DNA from 4 places in the Stutzerimonas sp. KH-1 genome. Region 1 is predicted to be linked to each of the others. Evidence: predicted binding sites of a transcription regulator. Region 1 holds the regulator's gene; each other region holds the start of a gene.
What was found. Region 1 encodes FliA, which starts transcription of late flagellar genes. Its sites were predicted from a motif close to CTAAAGTTTNNNNNNNNNNNGCCGNTAA; they were not measured.

Region 2: the regulator FliA is predicted to act here: its motif matches at 2,154-2,181, upstream of ACX1DW_RS19160 (methyl-accepting chemotaxis protein).
Region 3: the regulator FliA is predicted to act here: its motif matches at 1,741-1,768, upstream of ACX1DW_RS07840 (methyl-accepting chemotaxis protein).
Region 4: the regulator FliA is predicted to act here: its motif matches at 2,788-2,815, upstream of ACX1DW_RS20640 (methyl-accepting chemotaxis protein).

The regions. Positions count from the first base shown of each region.
Region 1 covers NZ_CM137011.1:677,844-682,566, forward strand. The annotation lists gene flhF (flagellar biosynthesis protein FlhF) at 1-1,005, shown strand, start outside; gene fleN (flagellar synthesis regulator FleN) at 1,097-1,924, shown strand; gene fliA (RNA polymerase sigma factor FliA) at 1,942-2,667, shown strand; gene ACX1DW_RS03385 (chemotaxis response regulator CheY) at 2,742-3,116, shown strand; gene ACX1DW_RS03390 (protein phosphatase CheZ) at 3,140-3,934, shown strand; gene ACX1DW_RS03395 (chemotaxis protein CheA) at 3,946-4,723, shown strand, end outside.
Region 2 covers NZ_CM137011.1:3,992,661-3,997,383, forward strand. The annotation lists gene ACX1DW_RS19155 (hypothetical protein) at 1-406, opposite strand, end outside; gene ACX1DW_RS19160 (methyl-accepting chemotaxis protein) at 426-2,048, opposite strand; gene ACX1DW_RS19165 (malate synthase G) at 2,253-4,433, opposite strand; gene ACX1DW_RS19170 (glycine cleavage system transcriptional repressor) at 4,661-4,723, shown strand, end outside.
Region 3 covers NZ_CM137011.1:1,647,304-1,652,026, reverse strand. The annotation lists gene ACX1DW_RS07840 (methyl-accepting chemotaxis protein) at 1-1,544, opposite strand, end outside; gene ACX1DW_RS07835 (undecaprenyl-diphosphate phosphatase) at 1,893-2,723, shown strand; gene ACX1DW_RS07830 (ABC-F family ATPase) at 2,786-4,375, opposite strand; gene ACX1DW_RS07825 (TonB-dependent siderophore receptor) at 4,706-4,723, shown strand, end outside.
Region 4 covers NZ_CM137011.1:4,332,245-4,336,967, forward strand. The annotation lists gene ACX1DW_RS20630 (efflux RND transporter periplasmic adaptor subunit) at 1-27, opposite strand, end outside; gene bfr (bacterioferritin) at 273-740, shown strand; gene ACX1DW_RS20640 (methyl-accepting chemotaxis protein) at 793-2,715, opposite strand; gene cueR (Cu(I)-responsive transcriptional regulator) at 2,883-3,326, opposite strand; gene ACX1DW_RS20650 (heavy metal translocating P-type ATPase) at 3,340-4,723, opposite strand, start outside.

The DNA.
Region 1 (4,723 bases):
CCGGCCGCCGTGGCGCCGAGCGCTCAGCCCGAGCCGGCTGCCGCGCCATCTGCTGCCGTCGATCCGCGCGCGATCGAGGCGATGTACTCGGAGCTGCACGGTCTGCGTGAGCTGATCGAGGTGCAGCTCGGCTCGATCGCCTGGGGGCAGGAGCAGAGCCGCCGTCCACAGCAGGCCAGCCTCTGGCGCCGGCTCCAGCGCCTCGGCCTGCCGGCCGAACTGTCGCGCAGCCTGCTGGAAAAGGTCGCGACCATCAACGATCCGCGTCAGGCCTGGCGCATGGTGCTGGCCTATATGGCGCAGGCGATCAAGGTCAGCAAGCAGGAGCCGCTGGAAGAGGGTGGAGTGATTGCGCTGGTCGGCCCGGCCGGTGTTGGCAAGACCACCACCCTGGCCAAGCTCGCGGCCCGTTACGTACTCAAGTACGGCGCACAGAACATCGCCGTGGCGAGCATGGACAACTACCGGATCGGCGCGCAGGAGCAGCTCAAGACGCTTGGGCGTATCCTCGACGTACCGGTGCTGCAGATCGACCCGAGCCAGCCATTGAGCAAGACGCTCGCGCCGCTGGCCCGCAAGCGGGTGATCCTGATCGACACCGCCGGCCTGCCGGCCAGCGATCCGACCTTGCGCAAGCAGCTCGAAGCTCTGTCGGATCGCGGTGTGAAATCCAAGAACTATCTGGTGTTGGCGGCGACCAGCCAGAGTCAGGTACTCAAGGCGGCATGGCACAACTATCGTCGCTGCGGCCTGGCGGGTTGTATCCTGACCAAGCTGGACGAGGCAGGCAGCCTCGGCGATGTGCTCGGCCTCACGATCAGCCAGCATTTGCCGATAGCCTACCTCGCCGATGGCCCGCGGATTCCGGATGACCTGCATCTGCCCCGTAGCCACCAGCTGGTCAGCCGTGCGGTAAGCCTGCAATCAGGCGAGGAGCCGAGCGAAGAGGCCATGGCCGACATGTTCGCCGGGTTGTACAACGGCTCGTCACGGCGGGCCGGATGATCAAGCGAGTGCGGTACCAGAATGAACCAGATGCGTGCCATGCGGGCGCATCGCCGGCCGTATGGCCCCAGCAAGATATAGGCGTGTGAACATGGGTATGCATCCCGTACAGGTGATTGCGGTGACCGGCGGCAAGGGTGGCGTCGGCAAGACCAACGTGTCGGTCAATCTGGCGCTGGCGCTGGCCGATCTCGGCCGGCGTGTGGTGTTGCTCGACGCCGATCTGGGTCTGGCCAACGTCGACGTCCTGCTTGGCCTGACCAGCAAGCGAACCCTGGCCGATGTGATCGCCGGTGAGTGCGATCTGCGCGATGTGCTGATTCAGGGCCCCGGCGGCATCCGTATCGTGCCCGCGGCATCCGGGACGCAGAGCATGGTGCAGCTGTCGTCCCTGCAGCATGCCGGTCTGATCCAGGCATTCAGTGAACTGGGCGATGAACTGGACGTGCTGATCATCGATACCGCGGCCGGTATTGGTGATTCGGTGGTCAGCTTCGTGCGTGCCGCGCAGGAAGTGCTGCTGGTCGTGACAGATGAACCCACGTCCATCACCGATGCCTATGCTCTGATCAAGTTGCTCAACCGTGACTACGGCATCAGTCGTTTCCGGGTGTTGGCCAACATGGCGCATGCGCCCCAGGAAGGTCGCAACCTGTTCGCCAAACTGACCAAGGTCACCGAGCGTTTTCTCGATGTGGCGCTGCAGTATGTCGGCGCCGTGCCCTACGACGAGGCCGTACGCAAAGCGGTACAAAAGCAGCGTGCCGTCTATGAAGCCTATCCGCGCTCCAAATGCGCGCTGGCCTTCAAGGCCATTGCGCAGAAGATCGATACCTGGCCGTTGCCCGCTACCCCGCGCGGCCATCTCGAGTTCTTCGTCGAGCGCCTCATCAGTCCCGCTTCAGAAAGCCACGAATGACAGGTGCCGGATCCGCTATGTATTACAGCAAGGCTCAGGCAAAGGATGCTCAATATCGCCTGATCGATCAGTACGCGCCGTTGGTCAAGCGTATCGCTTACCACCTTCTGGCGCGTCTGCCTGCGAGCGTGCAGGTGGACGACCTGATCCAGGCTGGAATGATCGGACTGCTGGAAGCAGCGAAGAAATACGACGCCGGCAAGGGCGCCAGTTTCGAAACCTACGCCGGCATCCGCATCCGCGGCACCATGCTCGACGAGGTGCGCAAGGGCGACTGGGCGCCACGCTCGGTGCATCGCAACTCGCGCATGGTCAGCGAGGCGATCCGCGCCATTGAAGCGAAAACCGGTCGTGACGCTAAAGATCATGAAGTTGCGGCCGAACTTAAGCTTAGTCTCGATGAGTATTACAGCATCCTCGGCGATACCCTCGGCAGCCGACTGTTCAGCTTCGACGACCTGCTGCAGGAAGGCGAGCATGGCGAGCTGCAGGAGGATGCCGGCAGCACGCACCCCGAGCCTTTCCGCGATCTGGAGGACGAACGTTTCCAGTTGGCGCTGGCAGAAGCCATCGCCAACCTGCCGGAGCGCGAGAAGCTGGTGCTGTCGTTGTATTACGACGAAGAGCTGAACTTGAAGGAAATCGGTCAGGTGCTGGGAGTCAGCGAGTCGCGTGTGAGCCAGTTGCATAGCCAGTGTGCGGCGCGCCTGCGTGCGCGCCTCGGTGAATGGCGCGCCAATTGACGATTGTTTGCGGTATGACGTGCTCGGTTTGCTGAGGCATTTTGGGACTTACGGAGGTCGACTTGGACAAGAACATGAAAATCCTCATCGTCGATGACTTCTCGACGATGAGACGAATCATCAAGAACCTCTTGCGTGACCTGGGGTTCACCAACACCGCCGAAGCGGACGATGGCACCACCGCGCTGCCGATGCTCAAGAGCGGCAGCTTCGACTTTCTCGTCACCGACTGGAACATGCCGGGCATGAGCGGTATCGATCTGCTGCGCACCGTGCGTGCCGACGAGCGCCTCAAGCACCTTCCGGTGCTGATGGTCACTGCCGAAGCCAAGCGCGACCAGATCATCGAGGCGGCACAGGCCGGCGTAAACGGCTATGTGGTCAAGCCTTTCACTGCCCAGGTGCTCAAGGAGAAGATCGAGAAGATCTTCGAGCGCGTCAACGGCTGAAGCAGCAACGCCGCGAGGGCACTATGACGCAAGCAGATCAGAGCCTGGCAGAGTTCGAAGCGACTCTGAAGGCCAACGCCCCAAAGTTGATTGAAAGCCTGCAGCAGGGCCGCTTCGATGAAGCGACGCAGATGTTCAATGAACTCAGCCAGGCGCGTAATCACAGCCTCTATCAGGAAGTCGGCAAGCTCACCCGCGAGCTGCACAACGCCATCGTCAAACTCGAGATGGATACCTGTGCCACCGGCGGCGATCCGTCACCGATCACCGACGCGACCGATCGCCTGTCCTATGTGGTGGAGATGACCGAGAAGGCCGCCAACCGCACCATGGATCTGGTGGAGGAATCGGCGCCGCTGGTCAACTACGTTAGCTACGAGGCCCAGAGCCTGACGGCTGACTGGCAGCGATTCATGCGCCGCGAAATGGATGCTGAACAGTTCCGTGGGCTGGTCAAGCGCATCGACCAGTACCTCAAGCGCAGCATGAACGATGGCAGCCAGCTTTCGCAGAACCTCAGCGAAATCATGCTGGCCCAAGATTTCCAGGACCTGACCGGCCAGGTCATCAAGCGTGTCACCCGACTGATCACCGAGCTTGAAAGCAATCTGCTCAATCTCGTCCTGATGGCGGGGCAGGTCGACCGCGTGGCTGGCATCCAGCACGACCGCGATGCCATGCGCGCCGAGCAAGAGAAGAAAAAACAAGAAAAATCGCCTTCCAATGGTGAAGGTCCGCAGATGCATGCCGATATGCGTGAAGACGTCGTTTCCGGCCAGGACGATGTCGATGATCTGCTTTCAAGCCTGGGCTTTTAGGGGAAGTGAATATGAGCTTCGACGCCGATGAAGAAATTCTCCAGGACTTCCTGGTAGAGGCCGGCGAGATTCTCGAATTATTGTCCGAGCAACTCGTGGAGCTGGAAAGCAGCCCCGATGACATGGCGTTGCTCAATGCGATTTTTCGCGGGTTCCATACGGTCAAGGGCGGTGCGGGCTTTCTCCAGCTTCATGAGTTGGTGGAATGCTGCCACATTGCCGAAAACGTCTTCGACATCCTGCGCAAGGGTGAGCGTCGAGTCGATTCCGAACTGATGGACGTCGTTCTGCAGGCGCTCGACGCCGTGAACGCGATGTTCAGCCAGGTCCGTGAACGCGTCGAACCTACTCCTGCCTCGCCGGAACTGCTGGCCGCATTGGCCCGTCTGGCCGAGCCTGCATCCGACGACGAAGCACCTGCCGCCGCAGCGCCCCAGGCGATCGCCGAGCCTGTGAGCGAAGGCGCCGACAGCGATTTCGAGCAGCTACTGGACGCGATCGAACCGCCCGTTGTCGAGCCGCTGGCATCCGCCGATACAGGCACCGTGGCTGACGAAATCACCGATGATGAGTTCGAGTCATTGCTCGATCAGCTGCATGGCAAGGGCAAGTTCGAGCCGGGAACCACCGCAGCGACCACGCCGGCGGCTGCCGCAACAGCCAGTAGTGGGGCAGGCGCAAGCGACGAGATCACCGATGACGAGTTCGAAGCACTGCTCGATCAGCTGCACGGCAAGGGCAAGTTCGAGCCGGCAACCACCGCAGCGACCACGCCGGCGGCTGCCGAGC
Region 2 (4,723 bases), 1.5 Mb from region 1:
GGTAGCTGTAGCCAACGTCGAGGCTTTCGGAGTACATGTAGACCGGGCTGCGCAGGCGGCCGGCGCGGAGCATCAGGCGGTCGTTGGCCTGCAGCGACAGGTAGGCCCATTCCAGGTTGGCCTTCCACTCGTCCTGCTGCGCCTTGGCCGTGGCCTGCACGGTTACGCCGAGGGTATCGGTGATGCCGTAGCTCAGCTGCGCACCGAACTTGGACAGCTGATCGCCGCGCCAGGAATCGTTGGTCTGACCCTGGACGCCATAGCTGCGACCGTCATCTTCGCCGCCGAGATGGGTGAAACCGACGGTACCGAAACCGTTGAAGCGATGTTCACCCTGTTCCAGGGCAAACGCAGGGGTGGCGGCCAGGCAGACAGCTGCCAGACCGGCGACACGAAGTGCAGTCATTGGATGCTCCAAAAAATCGTTAAACACGGAATTGGCTCGTAGCCGCGCGCAGGTGGTCTCCGGTACTCACCAGTTGTTCGCCAAGGCGGGCGGTGGCTTCGGCGCCGTTTGCGGTTGCTTGTGCGTCCTGCTGCAACACTTGGGTTTCTTGTCTGATGGAACTCGACAGGCCGATCTGCTCCTGTGTGAACTGGGCGATGCCGGCGTTGAGTTCGTCGATCTGGTTGACCGTGCCGGCGATGGCTTCCAGCAGCTGTGTGGCTTCGATGGAACGCTCGATGCTGGCGCGGGATTTCTCGCCGTTGCTGGTCATCACGTTGAGTACGGTGTTGGCGCTGTTCTGCAGGCGCTGGATGATCTGCTGGATCTCGGCGGTGGAGGCAGCAGTCTTCTGCGCCAGATTGCGCACTTCGTCGGCGACCACGGCGAAGCCGCGACCCTGCTCGCCGGCGCGGGCGGCCTCGATGGCGGCGTTCAGGGCCAGCAGGTTGGTCTGTTCGGCAATGCTGCGGATCACGGTCAGTACCGAGCCGACTTCCTGGGTTTCTTCCTCCAGCTGTTCCATGGCCTTGACCGCGCCCATCACGCTGTCGCCCAGGTCGTTGATGCCGGTCGACAGACTGCCGATGTGCTCGCGTGCGGTCGCCGCCTGGCGCGCTGCGGAATTGGCCTCGTCGGACGCCTGCTGCGAGCGCTGCGCGACTTCCTGAATGCTGCCGGTCATGGTCAGGATGTCGCGGCTGATCGAATCGGTATGGTGCTGCTGCGACTTGGCGTTTTCCTCCGAGCCCTGGGTGAGCTGGTAGAGGTCCTTGGAGACCTGGCCCAGCGGGGCGGCGGCATCGATGATCTGGCGGATGGTGCGCTGCAGCTTGTCGAGAAAGCTGTTGAACAGCTCGATCATGGCGCCGATCTCGTCGTTGGACTCGACATTGACGCGCTGGGTCAGGTCGCCGTCGCCACGGGCGATCGACTGCAACGAGGCGATCACGCCGCGGATGTTGACCATCACGCTGCGAATCACCAGCCAGGCGCCGAGGCTGACCAGCACCACCAGCACCAGGCTGAGAATGATGCCCAGGCGGGTGGTCGCCGCATTGGCTTCGCGGGTCTGCACCAGGGTCTGCTGAAAATCGTCGTAAGCCTGCGCACGGAAATCGCTGCCCAGCTTCTGCGCCTGCGCCAGGTCACTGGCCATGCGGTCCAGGCTGGGGCGCAGGTCGTCGAACGAGGCGCTGCCGTCGATCAGCTTGGAAGAGGCGGCGAGGGCATTGTCGGCGTAGTCGCGCACGGCCTTGCGCCAGTCGCTCAGGGCCTGATGCTGCTGGCGTTGCTCGCTCAGCAGCGACGCCAAGGCCTGCTGCTGGGTGTCGATCTGCTGCAGCACGTCGTGCGCTTCGTCGAGAATGCCCGGCTCGCCCGCCGCCACTGCATTGTTCAGCAACGCCGGCACGCGGGAGAACTGGAAGATCACCGCGTCGGCCTTTTCCAGGGTCGGGTAGCTGCGGGTCTCCAGCAGGACCAGGCGCGAGTCGGTCGCCGAAAGCTGCAGCGAGGTGTAGACCACATACAGCACGAGCCCGAGCAGGGCGACGGCCGGGACCAGGGAAAGCTTGGCGGTCAGCGAGAGGTTCTTCAGCATGCAGCGAACTCCAGTGCAGGGGCTACGGGTACCAGGAAGAGTACGTTGATGGCCAAATGCTACTTTGGTGGCGCAAGTGTGACCGAAAACGATGTTCGGGTCACGTTATCGGTTGTAACAGGCCTAACTTGAGGACCGTCGGACGGATTACGGGCATAAAAAAACCGCCCCGAAGGGCGGTTCTTTCTGCAGCGGCTTGGCGGGTTACAGACCGTTCTTGGCCTTGAACTCGCGGCGGCGGCGGTGCAGCACCGGCTCGGTGTAGCCGTTGGGCTGCTTGGTGCCTTCGAGGACCAGCTCCAGCGCGGCCTGGAAGGCCACGCTGTTGTCGAAGTCCGGCGCCATCGGGCGGTACAGCGGGTCGCCCTGGTTCTGACGGTCAACCACCGGCGCCATGCGCTTGAGGCTCTCGACCACCTGATCCTTGGTCACCACGCCGTGGCGCATCCAGTTGGCCACGTGCTGGCTGGAGATGCGCAGGGTGGCGCGGTCTTCCATCAGCGCGATGTCGTTGATGTCCGGTACCTTGGAACAGCCGACGCCCTGCTCGACCCAGCGCACCATATAGCCGAGGATGCCCTGCGAGTTGTTGTCCAGCTCGTTGCGCTTTTCTTCCTCGCTCCAGTTGGTGTCTTTCGCCAGCGGGATGGTGAGAATGTCGTCAATGGACGCCTTCTCGCGCTTGGCCAGTTCGACCTGACGCGCCTGCACGTCGATCTTGTGGTAGTGCATGGCGTGCAGGGTGGCAGCGGTCGGCGACGGTACCCAGGCGGTGTTGGCGCCGGCCATGGGGTGGCCGACCTTCTGCTCGAGCATCGCGGCCATCAGGTCAGGCATGGCCCACATGCCCTTGCCGATCTGCGCCTTGCCCTGCAGGCCGCAGGCCAGACCGACGTCGACGTTGTTGTTCTCGTAGGCGCTGATCCACTTCTCGGCTTTCATGGCCGCCTTGCGCACCATCGGGCCGGCTTCCATGGAGGTGTGGATCTCGTCACCGGTGCGGTCGAGGAAGCCGGTGTTGATGAACACCACGCGCTCGCGCGCTTCCTTGATGCAGGCCTTGAGGTTGATCGTGGTACGACGCTCCTCGTCCATGATGCCGACCTTGAGGGTGTTGCGCGGCAGGCCGAGAACGTCCTCGACGCGGCCGAACAGTTCGGTGGCGAAGGCGACTTCTTCCGGGCCGTGCATCTTCGGCTTGACGATGTACATCGAGCCGGTGCGGCTGTTGGCGCGGGTGGTGTTGCCCTTGAGGTTGTGGATGGCGATCAGGCTGGTGAACAGGCCGTCCATGATGCCTTCCGGCACCTCGTTGCCTTCCTTGTCGAGGATGGCATCGTTGGTCATCAGGTGACCGACGTTACGGATGAACAGCAGCGAGCGGCCATGCAGGGTCAGCTCGCCACTGCCGTCGGCCTTGGTGTAGACGCGGTCCGGGTTCATCGCGCGGGTGATGCGCTTGCCGCCCTTTTCCAGCTCCTCGACCAGGTCGCCCTTCATCAGGCCGAGCCAGTTGCGGTAGACGATGGTCTTGTCGTCGGCGTCGACGGCGGCGATGGAGTCTTCGCAGTCCATGATGGTGGTCAGCGCCGCTTCCATCAGGATGTCCTTCACGCCAGCGGCGTCGGTCTGGCCGATCGGGCTGGCCGGGTCGATCTGGATCTCGAAGTGGATGCCGTTGTTCTTCAGCAGCACGGCGATCGGTGCGCTGGCTTCGCCCTGGAAGCCCTGCAGCTGAGCCGGGTTCTTCAGGCCAGTGGTGCTGCCGTCCTTCAGCGAGACGACCAGCTTGCCGCCTTCGATGCGGTAGCCGGTGGAGTCGACGTGCGAGCCGGTTTCCAGCGGAGCGGCTTCATTGAGGAAGTTGCGCGCGTAGGCGATGACCTTGTTGCCGCGGATCTCGTTGTAGCCCGGGCCCTTGGTAGCACCATCTTCTTCGGAGATGGCGTCGGTGCCGTACAGCGCGTCATACAGCGAGCCCCAGCGAGCGTTGGCCGCGTTCAGGGCGAAGCGCGCATTCATGATCGGCACCACCAGCTGCGGGCCGGCCATGCGGGCGATTTCTTCGTCGACGTTCTCGGTAGTGGCCTGGAAGTCTTCGGCTTCCGGCAACAGGTAGCCGATTTCCTGCAGGAAGGCCTTGTACGCCACGGCGTCGTGGGCCTGACCGGCGCGAGCCTGGTGCCAGACGTCGATCTTGGCCTGCAACTCGTCGCGCTTGGCCAGCAGGGCGCGGTTCTTCGGCGCCAGGTCGTGGATGACGCTGTCGGCGCCAGCCCAGAAGGCGGCGGCATCGACGCCGGTACCGGGAATCGCCTCGTTGTTCACGAAGTCGTACAGGACTTTGGCGACCTGCAGGCCACCGACTTGAACGCGCTCAGTCATTACTCGCCTCACTTGGTTCTTCTAATTTCGCCGGACGGTTTCGCTTTTGTAGTCCGAGGTCGCCGGATACTACATGAAGCGTCGGGGAAAATCAGTCCGCTGAAAGCGCAGGTTGCGTCGGCCTTGCGAGCATGCCGGTACAGGCGGTGCTGTCATCGCGAGTGGGGCCTGCTATACCTATTGGGCCGTCGCCATCGGGCGCGCGAATCCCGCCACAGGAGCAGTCCATGGATCACCTCGTTCTCACCGTCATTGCCAAAGATCAGCCCGGTCTGGTCGAACGACTGGCC
Region 3 (4,723 bases), 970 kb from region 1:
GTACTCTCTTGCGCCAGGCCGGCGGCCTGGGTCACGTTCTGGTTGATCTCCTCGACCACATGGGACTGCTGCAGGGTGGCGCTGGCAATCGAAGCGTTGACGCCTGACAGGTTGCGCAAAGCCTGAGCGATCTCGCCAAGACTTTCGCCAGCCTGACTGGCCTGCTCGACAGTGAGCTGCGAGGCCCGGTTGCTTTCCATGATGACGTTCACGGCTGCACCTGAATTCTTCTGCAGGCGCTCGATCATGCCTTGGATCTCCGCTGTCGACTGTTGTGTCCGCTGAGCCAGCAGACGCACCTCGTCGGCTACCACGGCGAAGCCACGGCCCTGCTCGCCAGCTCGTGCAGCTTCGATTGCGGCATTCAGTGCCAGCAGGTTGGTCTGCTCGGCGATGGAGCCGATGACCTCGAGAACGGAGCCGATCTTGGTGGTTTCATCGGCCAGCGACTGGATCACGTCCACCGCCTGGCTAATCGTTGCCGACAGCTCATCGATCTGTTGCAGGCTCGTCTCGATGTTGCGCTGGCCGAGCCCGGCCTGGTTCTCTGCTGCGCCCACTTCGCTCGACGCGTGTTCGGCGTTCTTGGCGACTTCCTGCACTGCGTAGGTAACCTCGTTGACTGCCGTGGCCACCTGTTCCATTTGCAGCATCTGCTGCTGGCTCTGTTCGTGGGTCTGGCTGGAAAGCTCGCTGAGCGAGCGCGAGGATTGATCCAGGGCTCCGGCCGTTTCGAAAAGCTGACCGACAACGGTACGCAGTTTCTGGGTGAATCGGTTGAAATCTCGGCCGAGCGTGGTCAGCTCATCATTGCCCGACACATCCAGTGTGTGGGTCAGGTCGGCTTCGCCGCTGGCGATATTGGCCATCGCCGCCATCGTGTGGCGCAGCGGCGCAACGATACTGCGGATCAGGATGGCGACCACCACGGCCATGATCGCGGCGATGAACAGACCGATGATGGAAAAGCGCGTCACGTAGTTCCAGAACTCCTGCTCCACGTCATCGACGTAGATGCCTGAGCCGATGATCCAGCCCCAGGGCTTGAACAGTTGCACATAGGAGATTTTCGGCACCGGATTCTCTTCGCCGGGCTTGGCCCACATGTAGTCGACCAGGCCTGCACCGTCACGACGAGCGATGGCGACCATCTCGTTGAACAGCTCCTTGCCTTCCGGATCCTTGATCTTCGAAAGATCCTGGCCGTCGAGCTTGGGCTGCATCGGGTGCATGATCATGGTCGGGCCAAGATCGTTGATCCAGAAGTAGTCCTGGCCGTCATAGCGCAGCAGCCGGATCTGCTCCATGGCGGCACGTTGCGCCTCGGCAGTACTCATCGCACCGCTGGTTTCCAGCTTGCGGTAGTGCTCGAAAACACCGGCGGCCGCTTCAACCACGTTACGCGTCGCCTCCTGCTTGCCTCGGTACAGGTCGGAGCGAACCTGCTGGATCATCAGCAGGCCGAGGATGAACAGCATGGCGATGGCGACCACGGGGATCAGCCAGAGGCGCTTGCTGATAGGAACATTGCGCAGCAGATTCATGAATACGGCTCCTGGAGGTGTCTTTCTTATCGTTCTTGTCTTGTGGTGGCTCGGACGATGCTTGGTTTGTTGCAAGTGGTAGCGCCATGCTGGTGACGACAACCACCTGAGCCTGCGCCCGCTCAAGCAACCAACGGGTCGCCTGTCAGCTGCGTGCGGCCTGCTGGTAAGAGCCGGGCAATGGCTTCTAAGTAGCTTTTCGGCCGCTTGTGACTAAAAATGAGCCCCCGTTTCGTCTGCCGTGGAATTTAGTTCCCCGCGGCGAGTCAGAACAGCGTTTCGATGGCTTTGTGACATATACCTTGGTTGCATTCATGTGCGATGAGTGGCATCGCTTTTGGGGAGTAGATGGATCTTTGGATTGCGGTTCAGGCACTGATTCTGGGCGTAGTAGAGGGGATAACCGAGTTTCTTCCGGTCTCCAGTACCGGCCACCAAATCATCGTCGCGGATCTGATCGGCTTCGGCGGTGAACGCGCACTGGCTTTCAATATCATCATCCAGCTCGGCGCGATCCTCGCAGTGATCTGGGAATATCGGCGCAAGATCATCGATGTGGTGGTCGGCCTGCCTAGGGAGCGCCAGGCACAGAAGTTCACCGCCAACCTGCTGGTCGCCTTCATGCCGGCTGTGGTGCTTGGCGTGGCCTTTGCCGATCTGATTCACGAATACCTGTTCAATCCGATCACAGTGGCCACCGCGCTGGTCATCGGCGGCATCGTCATGCTCTGGGCCGAGCGTCGCGAACATGCAATTCGCGCCGAGACAGTCGATGACATGACCTGGACGCTGGCCTTGAAGGTCGGTTTCGCTCAGTGTCTGGCGCTGGTGCCGGGCACCTCGCGGTCGGGCTCGACCATCATCGGCGGGCTGCTGTTCGGCCTGTCGCGCAAGGCCGCAACCGAGTTCTCGTTCTTTCTGGCAATGCCGACCATGGTCGGTGCAGCGGTCTACTCCGGCTACAAATACCGCGAGCTGTTCCAGCCGGGCGACTTTGCCGTGTTCGCCATCGGCTTCGTCACTTCGTTCATCTTCGCCATGCTGGCCGTGCGGGCACTGCTGAAATTCATCGGCAACCACAGCTATGCCGCGTTTGCCTGGTACCGGATCGGTTTCGGGTTGCTGATCCTGGCGACCTGGCAGCTGGGCATGATCGACTGGAGCACGGCCGTCGGCTAGAGCATCAAAGAAATGAAAGCCCCGCTAGTGCGGGGCTTTTTTTTGGAGGGCTGATTCGACGGTCAGAGCTGTACGCCCTGGCTGCGCAGGTAGTCGTCGTAGCTGCCGCTGAAGTCGGTCACGCCGTTCTCCGACAATTCGATGATGCGCGTGGCCAGGGAGCTGACGAATTCGCGGTCATGGCTGACGAAGATCAGCGTGCCCGGGTAGTTCTCCAGCGCCAGGTTGAGTGCCTCGATGGATTCCATGTCCAGGTGGTTGGTTGGTTCGTCCATCACCAGCACGTTGGGCTTCTTCAGGATCAGCTTGCCGAACAGCATGCGGCCCTGTTCACCACCGGAAATGACCTTGACCGATTTGTTGATCTCGTCATTGGAGAACAGCATGCGGCCAAGGGTACCGCGTACCAGCTGTTCGCCACCCTGGGTCCACTGGCCCATCCAGTCGAAGAGGGTGACGTCGTCCTCGAAGTCCTCAGCGTGGTCCTGGGCGAAATAGCCCACGTCGGCACTTTCGGTCCATTTCACTTCACCGGACATGGGTGGCAATTCACCGACCAGAGTGCGCAGCAGGGTGGTCTTGCCGATGCCGTTCGGACCGATGATGGCCACGCGCTCGCCGGCTTCGACCTGCAGATTCAGGTTCCGGAACAGCGGTGTGCCGTCATAGCCCTGGCTGACGCGCTCCAGCGTGACCGCCTGGCGATGCAGCTTCTTGTACTGCTCGAAACGGATGAACGGGCTGACGCGACTGGACGGCTTCACTTCGTCGAGCTGGATCTTGTCGATCAGCTTGGCGCGGCTGGTGGCCTGCTTGGCCTTGGAGGCGTTGGCCGAGAAGCGGCTGACGAAGGTCTGCAGTTCGGCGATCTGCGCCTTCTTCTTGGCGTTGTCGGAAAGCAGGCGTTCACGGGCCTGGGTCGCGGCGGTCATGTATTCGTCGTAGTTGCCCGGGAACAGCCGCAGCTCGCCATAATCCAGGTCGGCCATGTGGGTGCAGACCGAGTTCAGGAAGTGGCGGTCGTGGGAAATGATGATCATGGTGCTGTTGCGCGCCGTGAGAATCGATTCCAGCCAGCGGATGGTGTTGATGTCCAGGTGGTTGGTCGGTTCGTCCAGTAGCAGCACTTCCGGGTCGGAGAACAGCGCCTGGGCCAGCAATACGCGCAGCTTCCAGCCGGGCGCCACGGCACTCATCGGGCCGAAATGCTGATCGAGCGGGATGCCGAGGCCGAGCAGCAGCTCGCCGGCGCGCGATTCCGCGGTGTAGCCGTCGAACTCGGCGAATTGCACCTCCAGCTCGGCGACCGCCATGCCGTCTTCTTCGCTCATTTCCGGCAGCGAGTAGATGCGGTCGCGCTCGGCCTTCACCTTCCACAGCTCGGTATGGCCCATGATCACCGTGTCGATCACGCTGAAATCTTCATAGGCGAACTGATCCTGGCGCAGCTTGCCCAGACGCACGTTGGGCTCGAGCATCACCTGGCCGGCCGATGGCTCCAGCTCGCCACCGAGGATCTTCATGAAGGTCGACTTGCCGCAGCCGTTGGCGCCGATGAGACCGTAGCGGTTGCCGCCGCCGAATTTGACGGAGACGTTTTCGAACAGCGGCTTGGCACCGAACTGCATGGTGATGTTGGCGGTGGAGATCAAGGACTTACCTATCAATGTATGTGGCGGCGTGCATCGCCGATCCGGCAGCAATACTCGGCGCTCCAGCTCGCAGCGAAGGAGCTGGTGATCCTGCAGTGTTGAGGAGTACGACAGCGACGGAGGCCGGCTGTCAGAACGAATGCGGGGATTGCGGCCGAGCGAAAGGCGCGCATTGTCGCATAGCTACGCCATCGGAGTAAGCAGGGCCGCACGCAGCGATCGAGGCATTGGCTTTTCGCGGCGAAGCAGATGCGAATCGTTCCATTGACAGCGCCAAGCCAAACGGACAGAATTGTTACGATATAACGTCGTTACCTTTGAGCATTAGGCATGAGTGAGAAAGTCGCG
Region 4 (4,723 bases), 1.1 Mb from region 1:
CACTGGAAATGCTCGTGTTGACGTCATCGGGGCTCCTGGCTGCTCGCGTTGCGGGCGCGCTGACGCCCGTTGGGACTGACAGTAGAGCCCTGCGTCGGCGCAGGAGTTCGGCGGCAAATTGTTGCCAACGGGGTGACCGGATGGTCGATTTTCGCCAATGCTCTGCCACACTTGACGCATGAGCGGCTGCGTCTTTGCAGCGCTTGACCGTCGTGAACTCAGCGGGGATGCTTGCCCGCTGTTGAAGGCGCATTACTCATGGGGAATACGCAATGCAAGGCCAGGCACCGGTAATCGACTATCTGAAGGAGCTGTTGCGCGGCGAACTGGCGGCGCGCGATCAGTATTTCCTGCATTCGCGGATGTACGCCGACTGGGGCTTCAGCAAGCTCTACGAGCGCATCAACCATGAGATGGAGGAGGAGACGCAGCATGCCGATGCCCTGCTCAAGCGCATCCTCTTTCTCGAAGGCACCCCGGACATGACACCGGAACCGATCAACCCGGGGCACAGCGTGCCGGATATGCTGCGCAACGACCTGGCGCTGGAATACAAGGTGCGCGCCGCGCTCGCCCAGGGCATCGCGCTGGCCGAGCAGCACGGTGACTACCCGACCCGTGACATGCTGGCGCTGCAGCTGCACGACACCGAGGAAGACCACGCCTACTGGCTCGAGCAGCAGCTTGGCCTGATCGACCGCATCGGTCTGCAGAACTACCTGCAATCCCAGGCCAGCTGAGCCTTCCACCCCGCGAGGCAGGGCCTGCCTCGCGGGGCGCTTCGACGTTCCGTCAGAGCCGGAAGCGGCTCACCATCGACTGCAACTGACCGCCGAGACGGGCCAGCTCGGTGCTCGACGCCGCGGTTTCCTCGCTGGCAGCGGCAGTCTGTTCCGACACGTCACGCACGTTCACCACACTGCGGCTGATCTCCTCGGCCACTGCGCTCTGCTCCTCGGCAGCCGCGGCGATCTGCTGGTTCATCGCCTGGATGTTCGACACAGTACGGGTGATGCTGCCCAGCGACGCACCGGCACGGCGCGCCAGCTCGACCCCGCTGTCGGTCAGGTCGCGGCTGGTATGCATGATCGCGGCGACCTGCTGGGTGCCGTTCTGTAGCGCGGCGACCAGCCCTTCGATTTCCTCGGTGGATTTCTGCGTACGCTGCGCCAGCCCGCGCACCTCGTCGGCGACCACGGCGAAGCCGCGACCGGCCTCGCCGGCGCGGGCAGCTTCGATTGCGGCGTTGAGCGCCAGCAGGTTGGTCTGTTCGGCCACCGCACGGATCACGTTCATCACGCTGCCGATCTTGTCGCTCTCCTCCTGCAGTGCGGTCATGGCTTCGGTGGAGCGCACCACGGCGCTGGCCACGCGTTCGATCTGCGCGACCACCTCGGTGACCACGCGATCGCCTTCGCGGGCTTCGCCATCCGCTTCGGTGGCGGCCAGCGCGGCCTGCTCGGCATTGCGCGCCACTTCCTGAACGGTGGCCGACATCTCGTGCATGGCGGTAGCGACCTGGTCGGTTTCTTCCTTCTGGCTGTTCACGCCGGCGCTGGTCTGCTGGGTGACCGCCGAAAGCTCCTCGGCGGCGGCGCTGATCTGGCTGACGCCATCGCGGATGCCGCCGATCAGTTCGCGCAGGGTCGCGCCCATCTGCTGGATGCCGCGCTGCAGCACGCCCAGCTCGTCGCGGCGCTGGATCTGTGCGGTGGCGCTGAGGTCGCCGGAGGCGATGCGCTCGACGTCGGCCAGGGTCGCACGCAGCGGCAGGATGATCTGCCGGGTGATCAGCCAGGCGGCCAGGATGCCCAGCACCAGCGCCAGCAACGCGCTGACGATCAGGCGTGTACGCGCGGCGGCGCTTTCCACGTCGAGCTGGTCGAGCTGAAGCTGATAGAGCGAGTCGCTGATGCGGACGATTTCCTTCTGCTGATCGGTCATCTCCTGGCGCGCCTTGGCGATTGCCTGGGTGGCTTTCTCCAGTGCCTCGATGGCGCTGCGGTACTCGCCGAGCACCGTGCGCATCTGCTGCAGCGCCGCGCCGCTGTCGGCGTCCAGTGCGCCGGCATGACGGCCGAGGGTGGCCTGCGCGGCGTCGAGCTGGGCGTAGATCGCCTTCGCCGCCTCCGCACCCGGGCTGCTCATGTAGACGCGCAGCAGGTACTGCGCACGCTGCACGTCGTCCTCGATCTGGGTGATCGCCTGGAATTGGGCGAAACGGCCCTCGTCATAGTCCGAGAGCTGCAGCACCTGACGGTTCACGCCAGCCATCAGCTCGCTCAGACGGCCGGCGGCCTGGTCGATGATCTGCCGCGAGGCGTTGGCCTGGGCATAGGCCTTGCGCATGTCGTTCAGCGAATGCTGATACTGCGCGTTGTAGCCGGCTTGCTCCTTGAGCTGGGCGACGTTGACCGGGTTCTTGAAGGTTTCCAGCAGCTTGGTCTGCTGGGCGAGGTAGATGCCCAGGTTCTTGTCCAGGCGCTCGGTGGACTCGTTGTCGCCATTGGTCAGCATGAATTGCAGGCGGGCGATACGCAGGTCGGTTAGCGTCTTGTTCAGCAACGAGATTTCGGTCATCCAGCCGCTGCGCTGGATCACGCTGCCGAGGCTGCCCCAACCGTTCCAGGCGAGGATGAGGGTCAAGACCAGCACGGCACCGAAGCCCAGTGCGAGCTTCCTGCTGACGCCGATGTTTGCAAACCAGTTGTTCATGGCATTCCAATCTGATGAATAGTTCGATCCGGACGGGTGCCTTGCCGGCGGCCCGCGGTGTCTTCGGGCCCTCTTTCGGCCGTGAGCATACGAACTTGAATGTAAATCGAGGAATGGCGCAGCGAACGCTGGCGCGGGGCGGCGGGCCGGGGCGGCCCGCGTTGGCATCAGCCTTTGCCAGGCGCAGTGACTGGGGAGGAGCGGGATGACGGGGCGCCGCAGCAGCCGCTCTCGATGCCCTGCAGAATCGGGCAGTCCGGCCGATCATCGCCCTGGCAGTGGTCGACCAGCTCCTGCAGCGTGTCGCGCAGGCCGACCAGCTCGGCGATCTTGCGGTTCAGCTCGTCGATATGCGCGCCGGCCAGGGCTTTCACGTCGGCGCTGGCGCGCTGGCGGTCCTGCCACAGCGCCAGCAGCTTGCCGACCTCCTCGAGGGAGAAGCCCAGATCACGAGCGCGGCGGATGAAGGCCAGCTGGTGCAGGTCGCGCTCGTTGTAGTGGCGGTAGCCATTGGCACCACGCCCGGCGGGCGTGAGCAGGCCGATGGATTCGTAGTAGCGGATCATCTTCGCCGTGAGGCCGCTGTGCTTGGCTGCCTGACCGATGTTCATGGCGTGCTCCCGATCATTCTTCCGGTTTCCAGGAGCGCAGCAGCAGGGCGTTGCTCACCACGCTGACGCTCGACAGGGCCATCGCCGCACCAGCCACCACCGGACTGAGAAAGCCGAAGGCGGCGAGCGGAATGCCCACCAGGTTGTAGATAAAGGCCCAGAACAGGTTCTGCTGGATCTTGCGGTAGGTGCGCCGACTGATCTCCAGTGCGGCCGGCACCAGGCGCGGATCGCCGCGCATCAGAGTGATGCCGGCGGCGTGCATGGCCACGTCGGTGCCGCCGCCCATGGCGATGCCGACATCCGCCGCGGCCAGGGCAGGGGCATCGTTGATGCCGTCGCCGACCATCGCCACCACGGCGCCGCCCTTCTTCAGCTCCGCCACGGTGGCGGCCTTGTCCGCCGGCAGCACCTCGGCATGCACGTCATCGATGTGCAGCGCTTCGGCCACCACTCGCGCGCTGCCACGGTTGTCGCCGGTGATCAGGTGGCTGCGGATATGCCGCGCCGCGAGCCCGGCAATCGCCGCGGCGGCGCCGTCCTTGAGGCTGTCACCGAAAGCGAACAGACCGAGGATGCGCGGCTCGGGCGCTTGTTCCACCAGCCAGGAGAGGGTGCGGCCCTCGGCTTCCCAGCGCTGGGCGGTGTCCAGCAGCTCGCCAGGCTGCAGGCCGTACTCTTCGAGCATGCGCCGGTTGCCCAGCGCCAGCTGCTGGCCATCCAGCGTGCCGGCGATGCCGCGGCCGCTCAGGGCCTGGCTCTTCTGCACATCCGGCACCGTGATGCCATCGGCTTCGCAGCGCTCCAGCACCGCACGCGCCAGCGGGTGTTCGCTGCCGCGCTGCAGGGCGCCGGCCAGGCGCAGTATCCGCGCTTCGTCGCCGTCCACGGCATGCAGGTGGATGATCTGCGGCTTGCCCGAGGTGAGCGTGCCGGTCTTGTCGAAGGCCACGGCATTCACCGCATGGGCGACTTCCAGCGCCTCGGCGTCCTTGATCAGGATGCCGTGGCGCGCCGCCACGCCAGTGCCGGCCATGATCGCCGCCGGCGTCGCCAGGCCGAGGGCGCAGGGGCAGGCGATGACCAGCACGGCCACGGCGTTGATCAGCGCGACCTCGACCGGCGCGCCAGTGAGCAGCCAGCCGATCAGGGTGAACACGGCGATCACCAGCACCGCCGGGACGAACACCTGGCTGACCTTGTCCACCAGCTTCTGGATCGGCGCCTTGGCCGCCTGAGCGTCTTCCACCAGGCGGATGATCCGCGCCAGCACGGTCTCGCCACCGAGCGCGGTGGTGCGTACCAGCAGGCGGCCTTCGCCATTGATCGCGCCGCCGGTGATGCGGTCGCCCGGCGCCTTGTTCACCGGCAGGCTCTCGCCGCTGATCAGTGCTTCG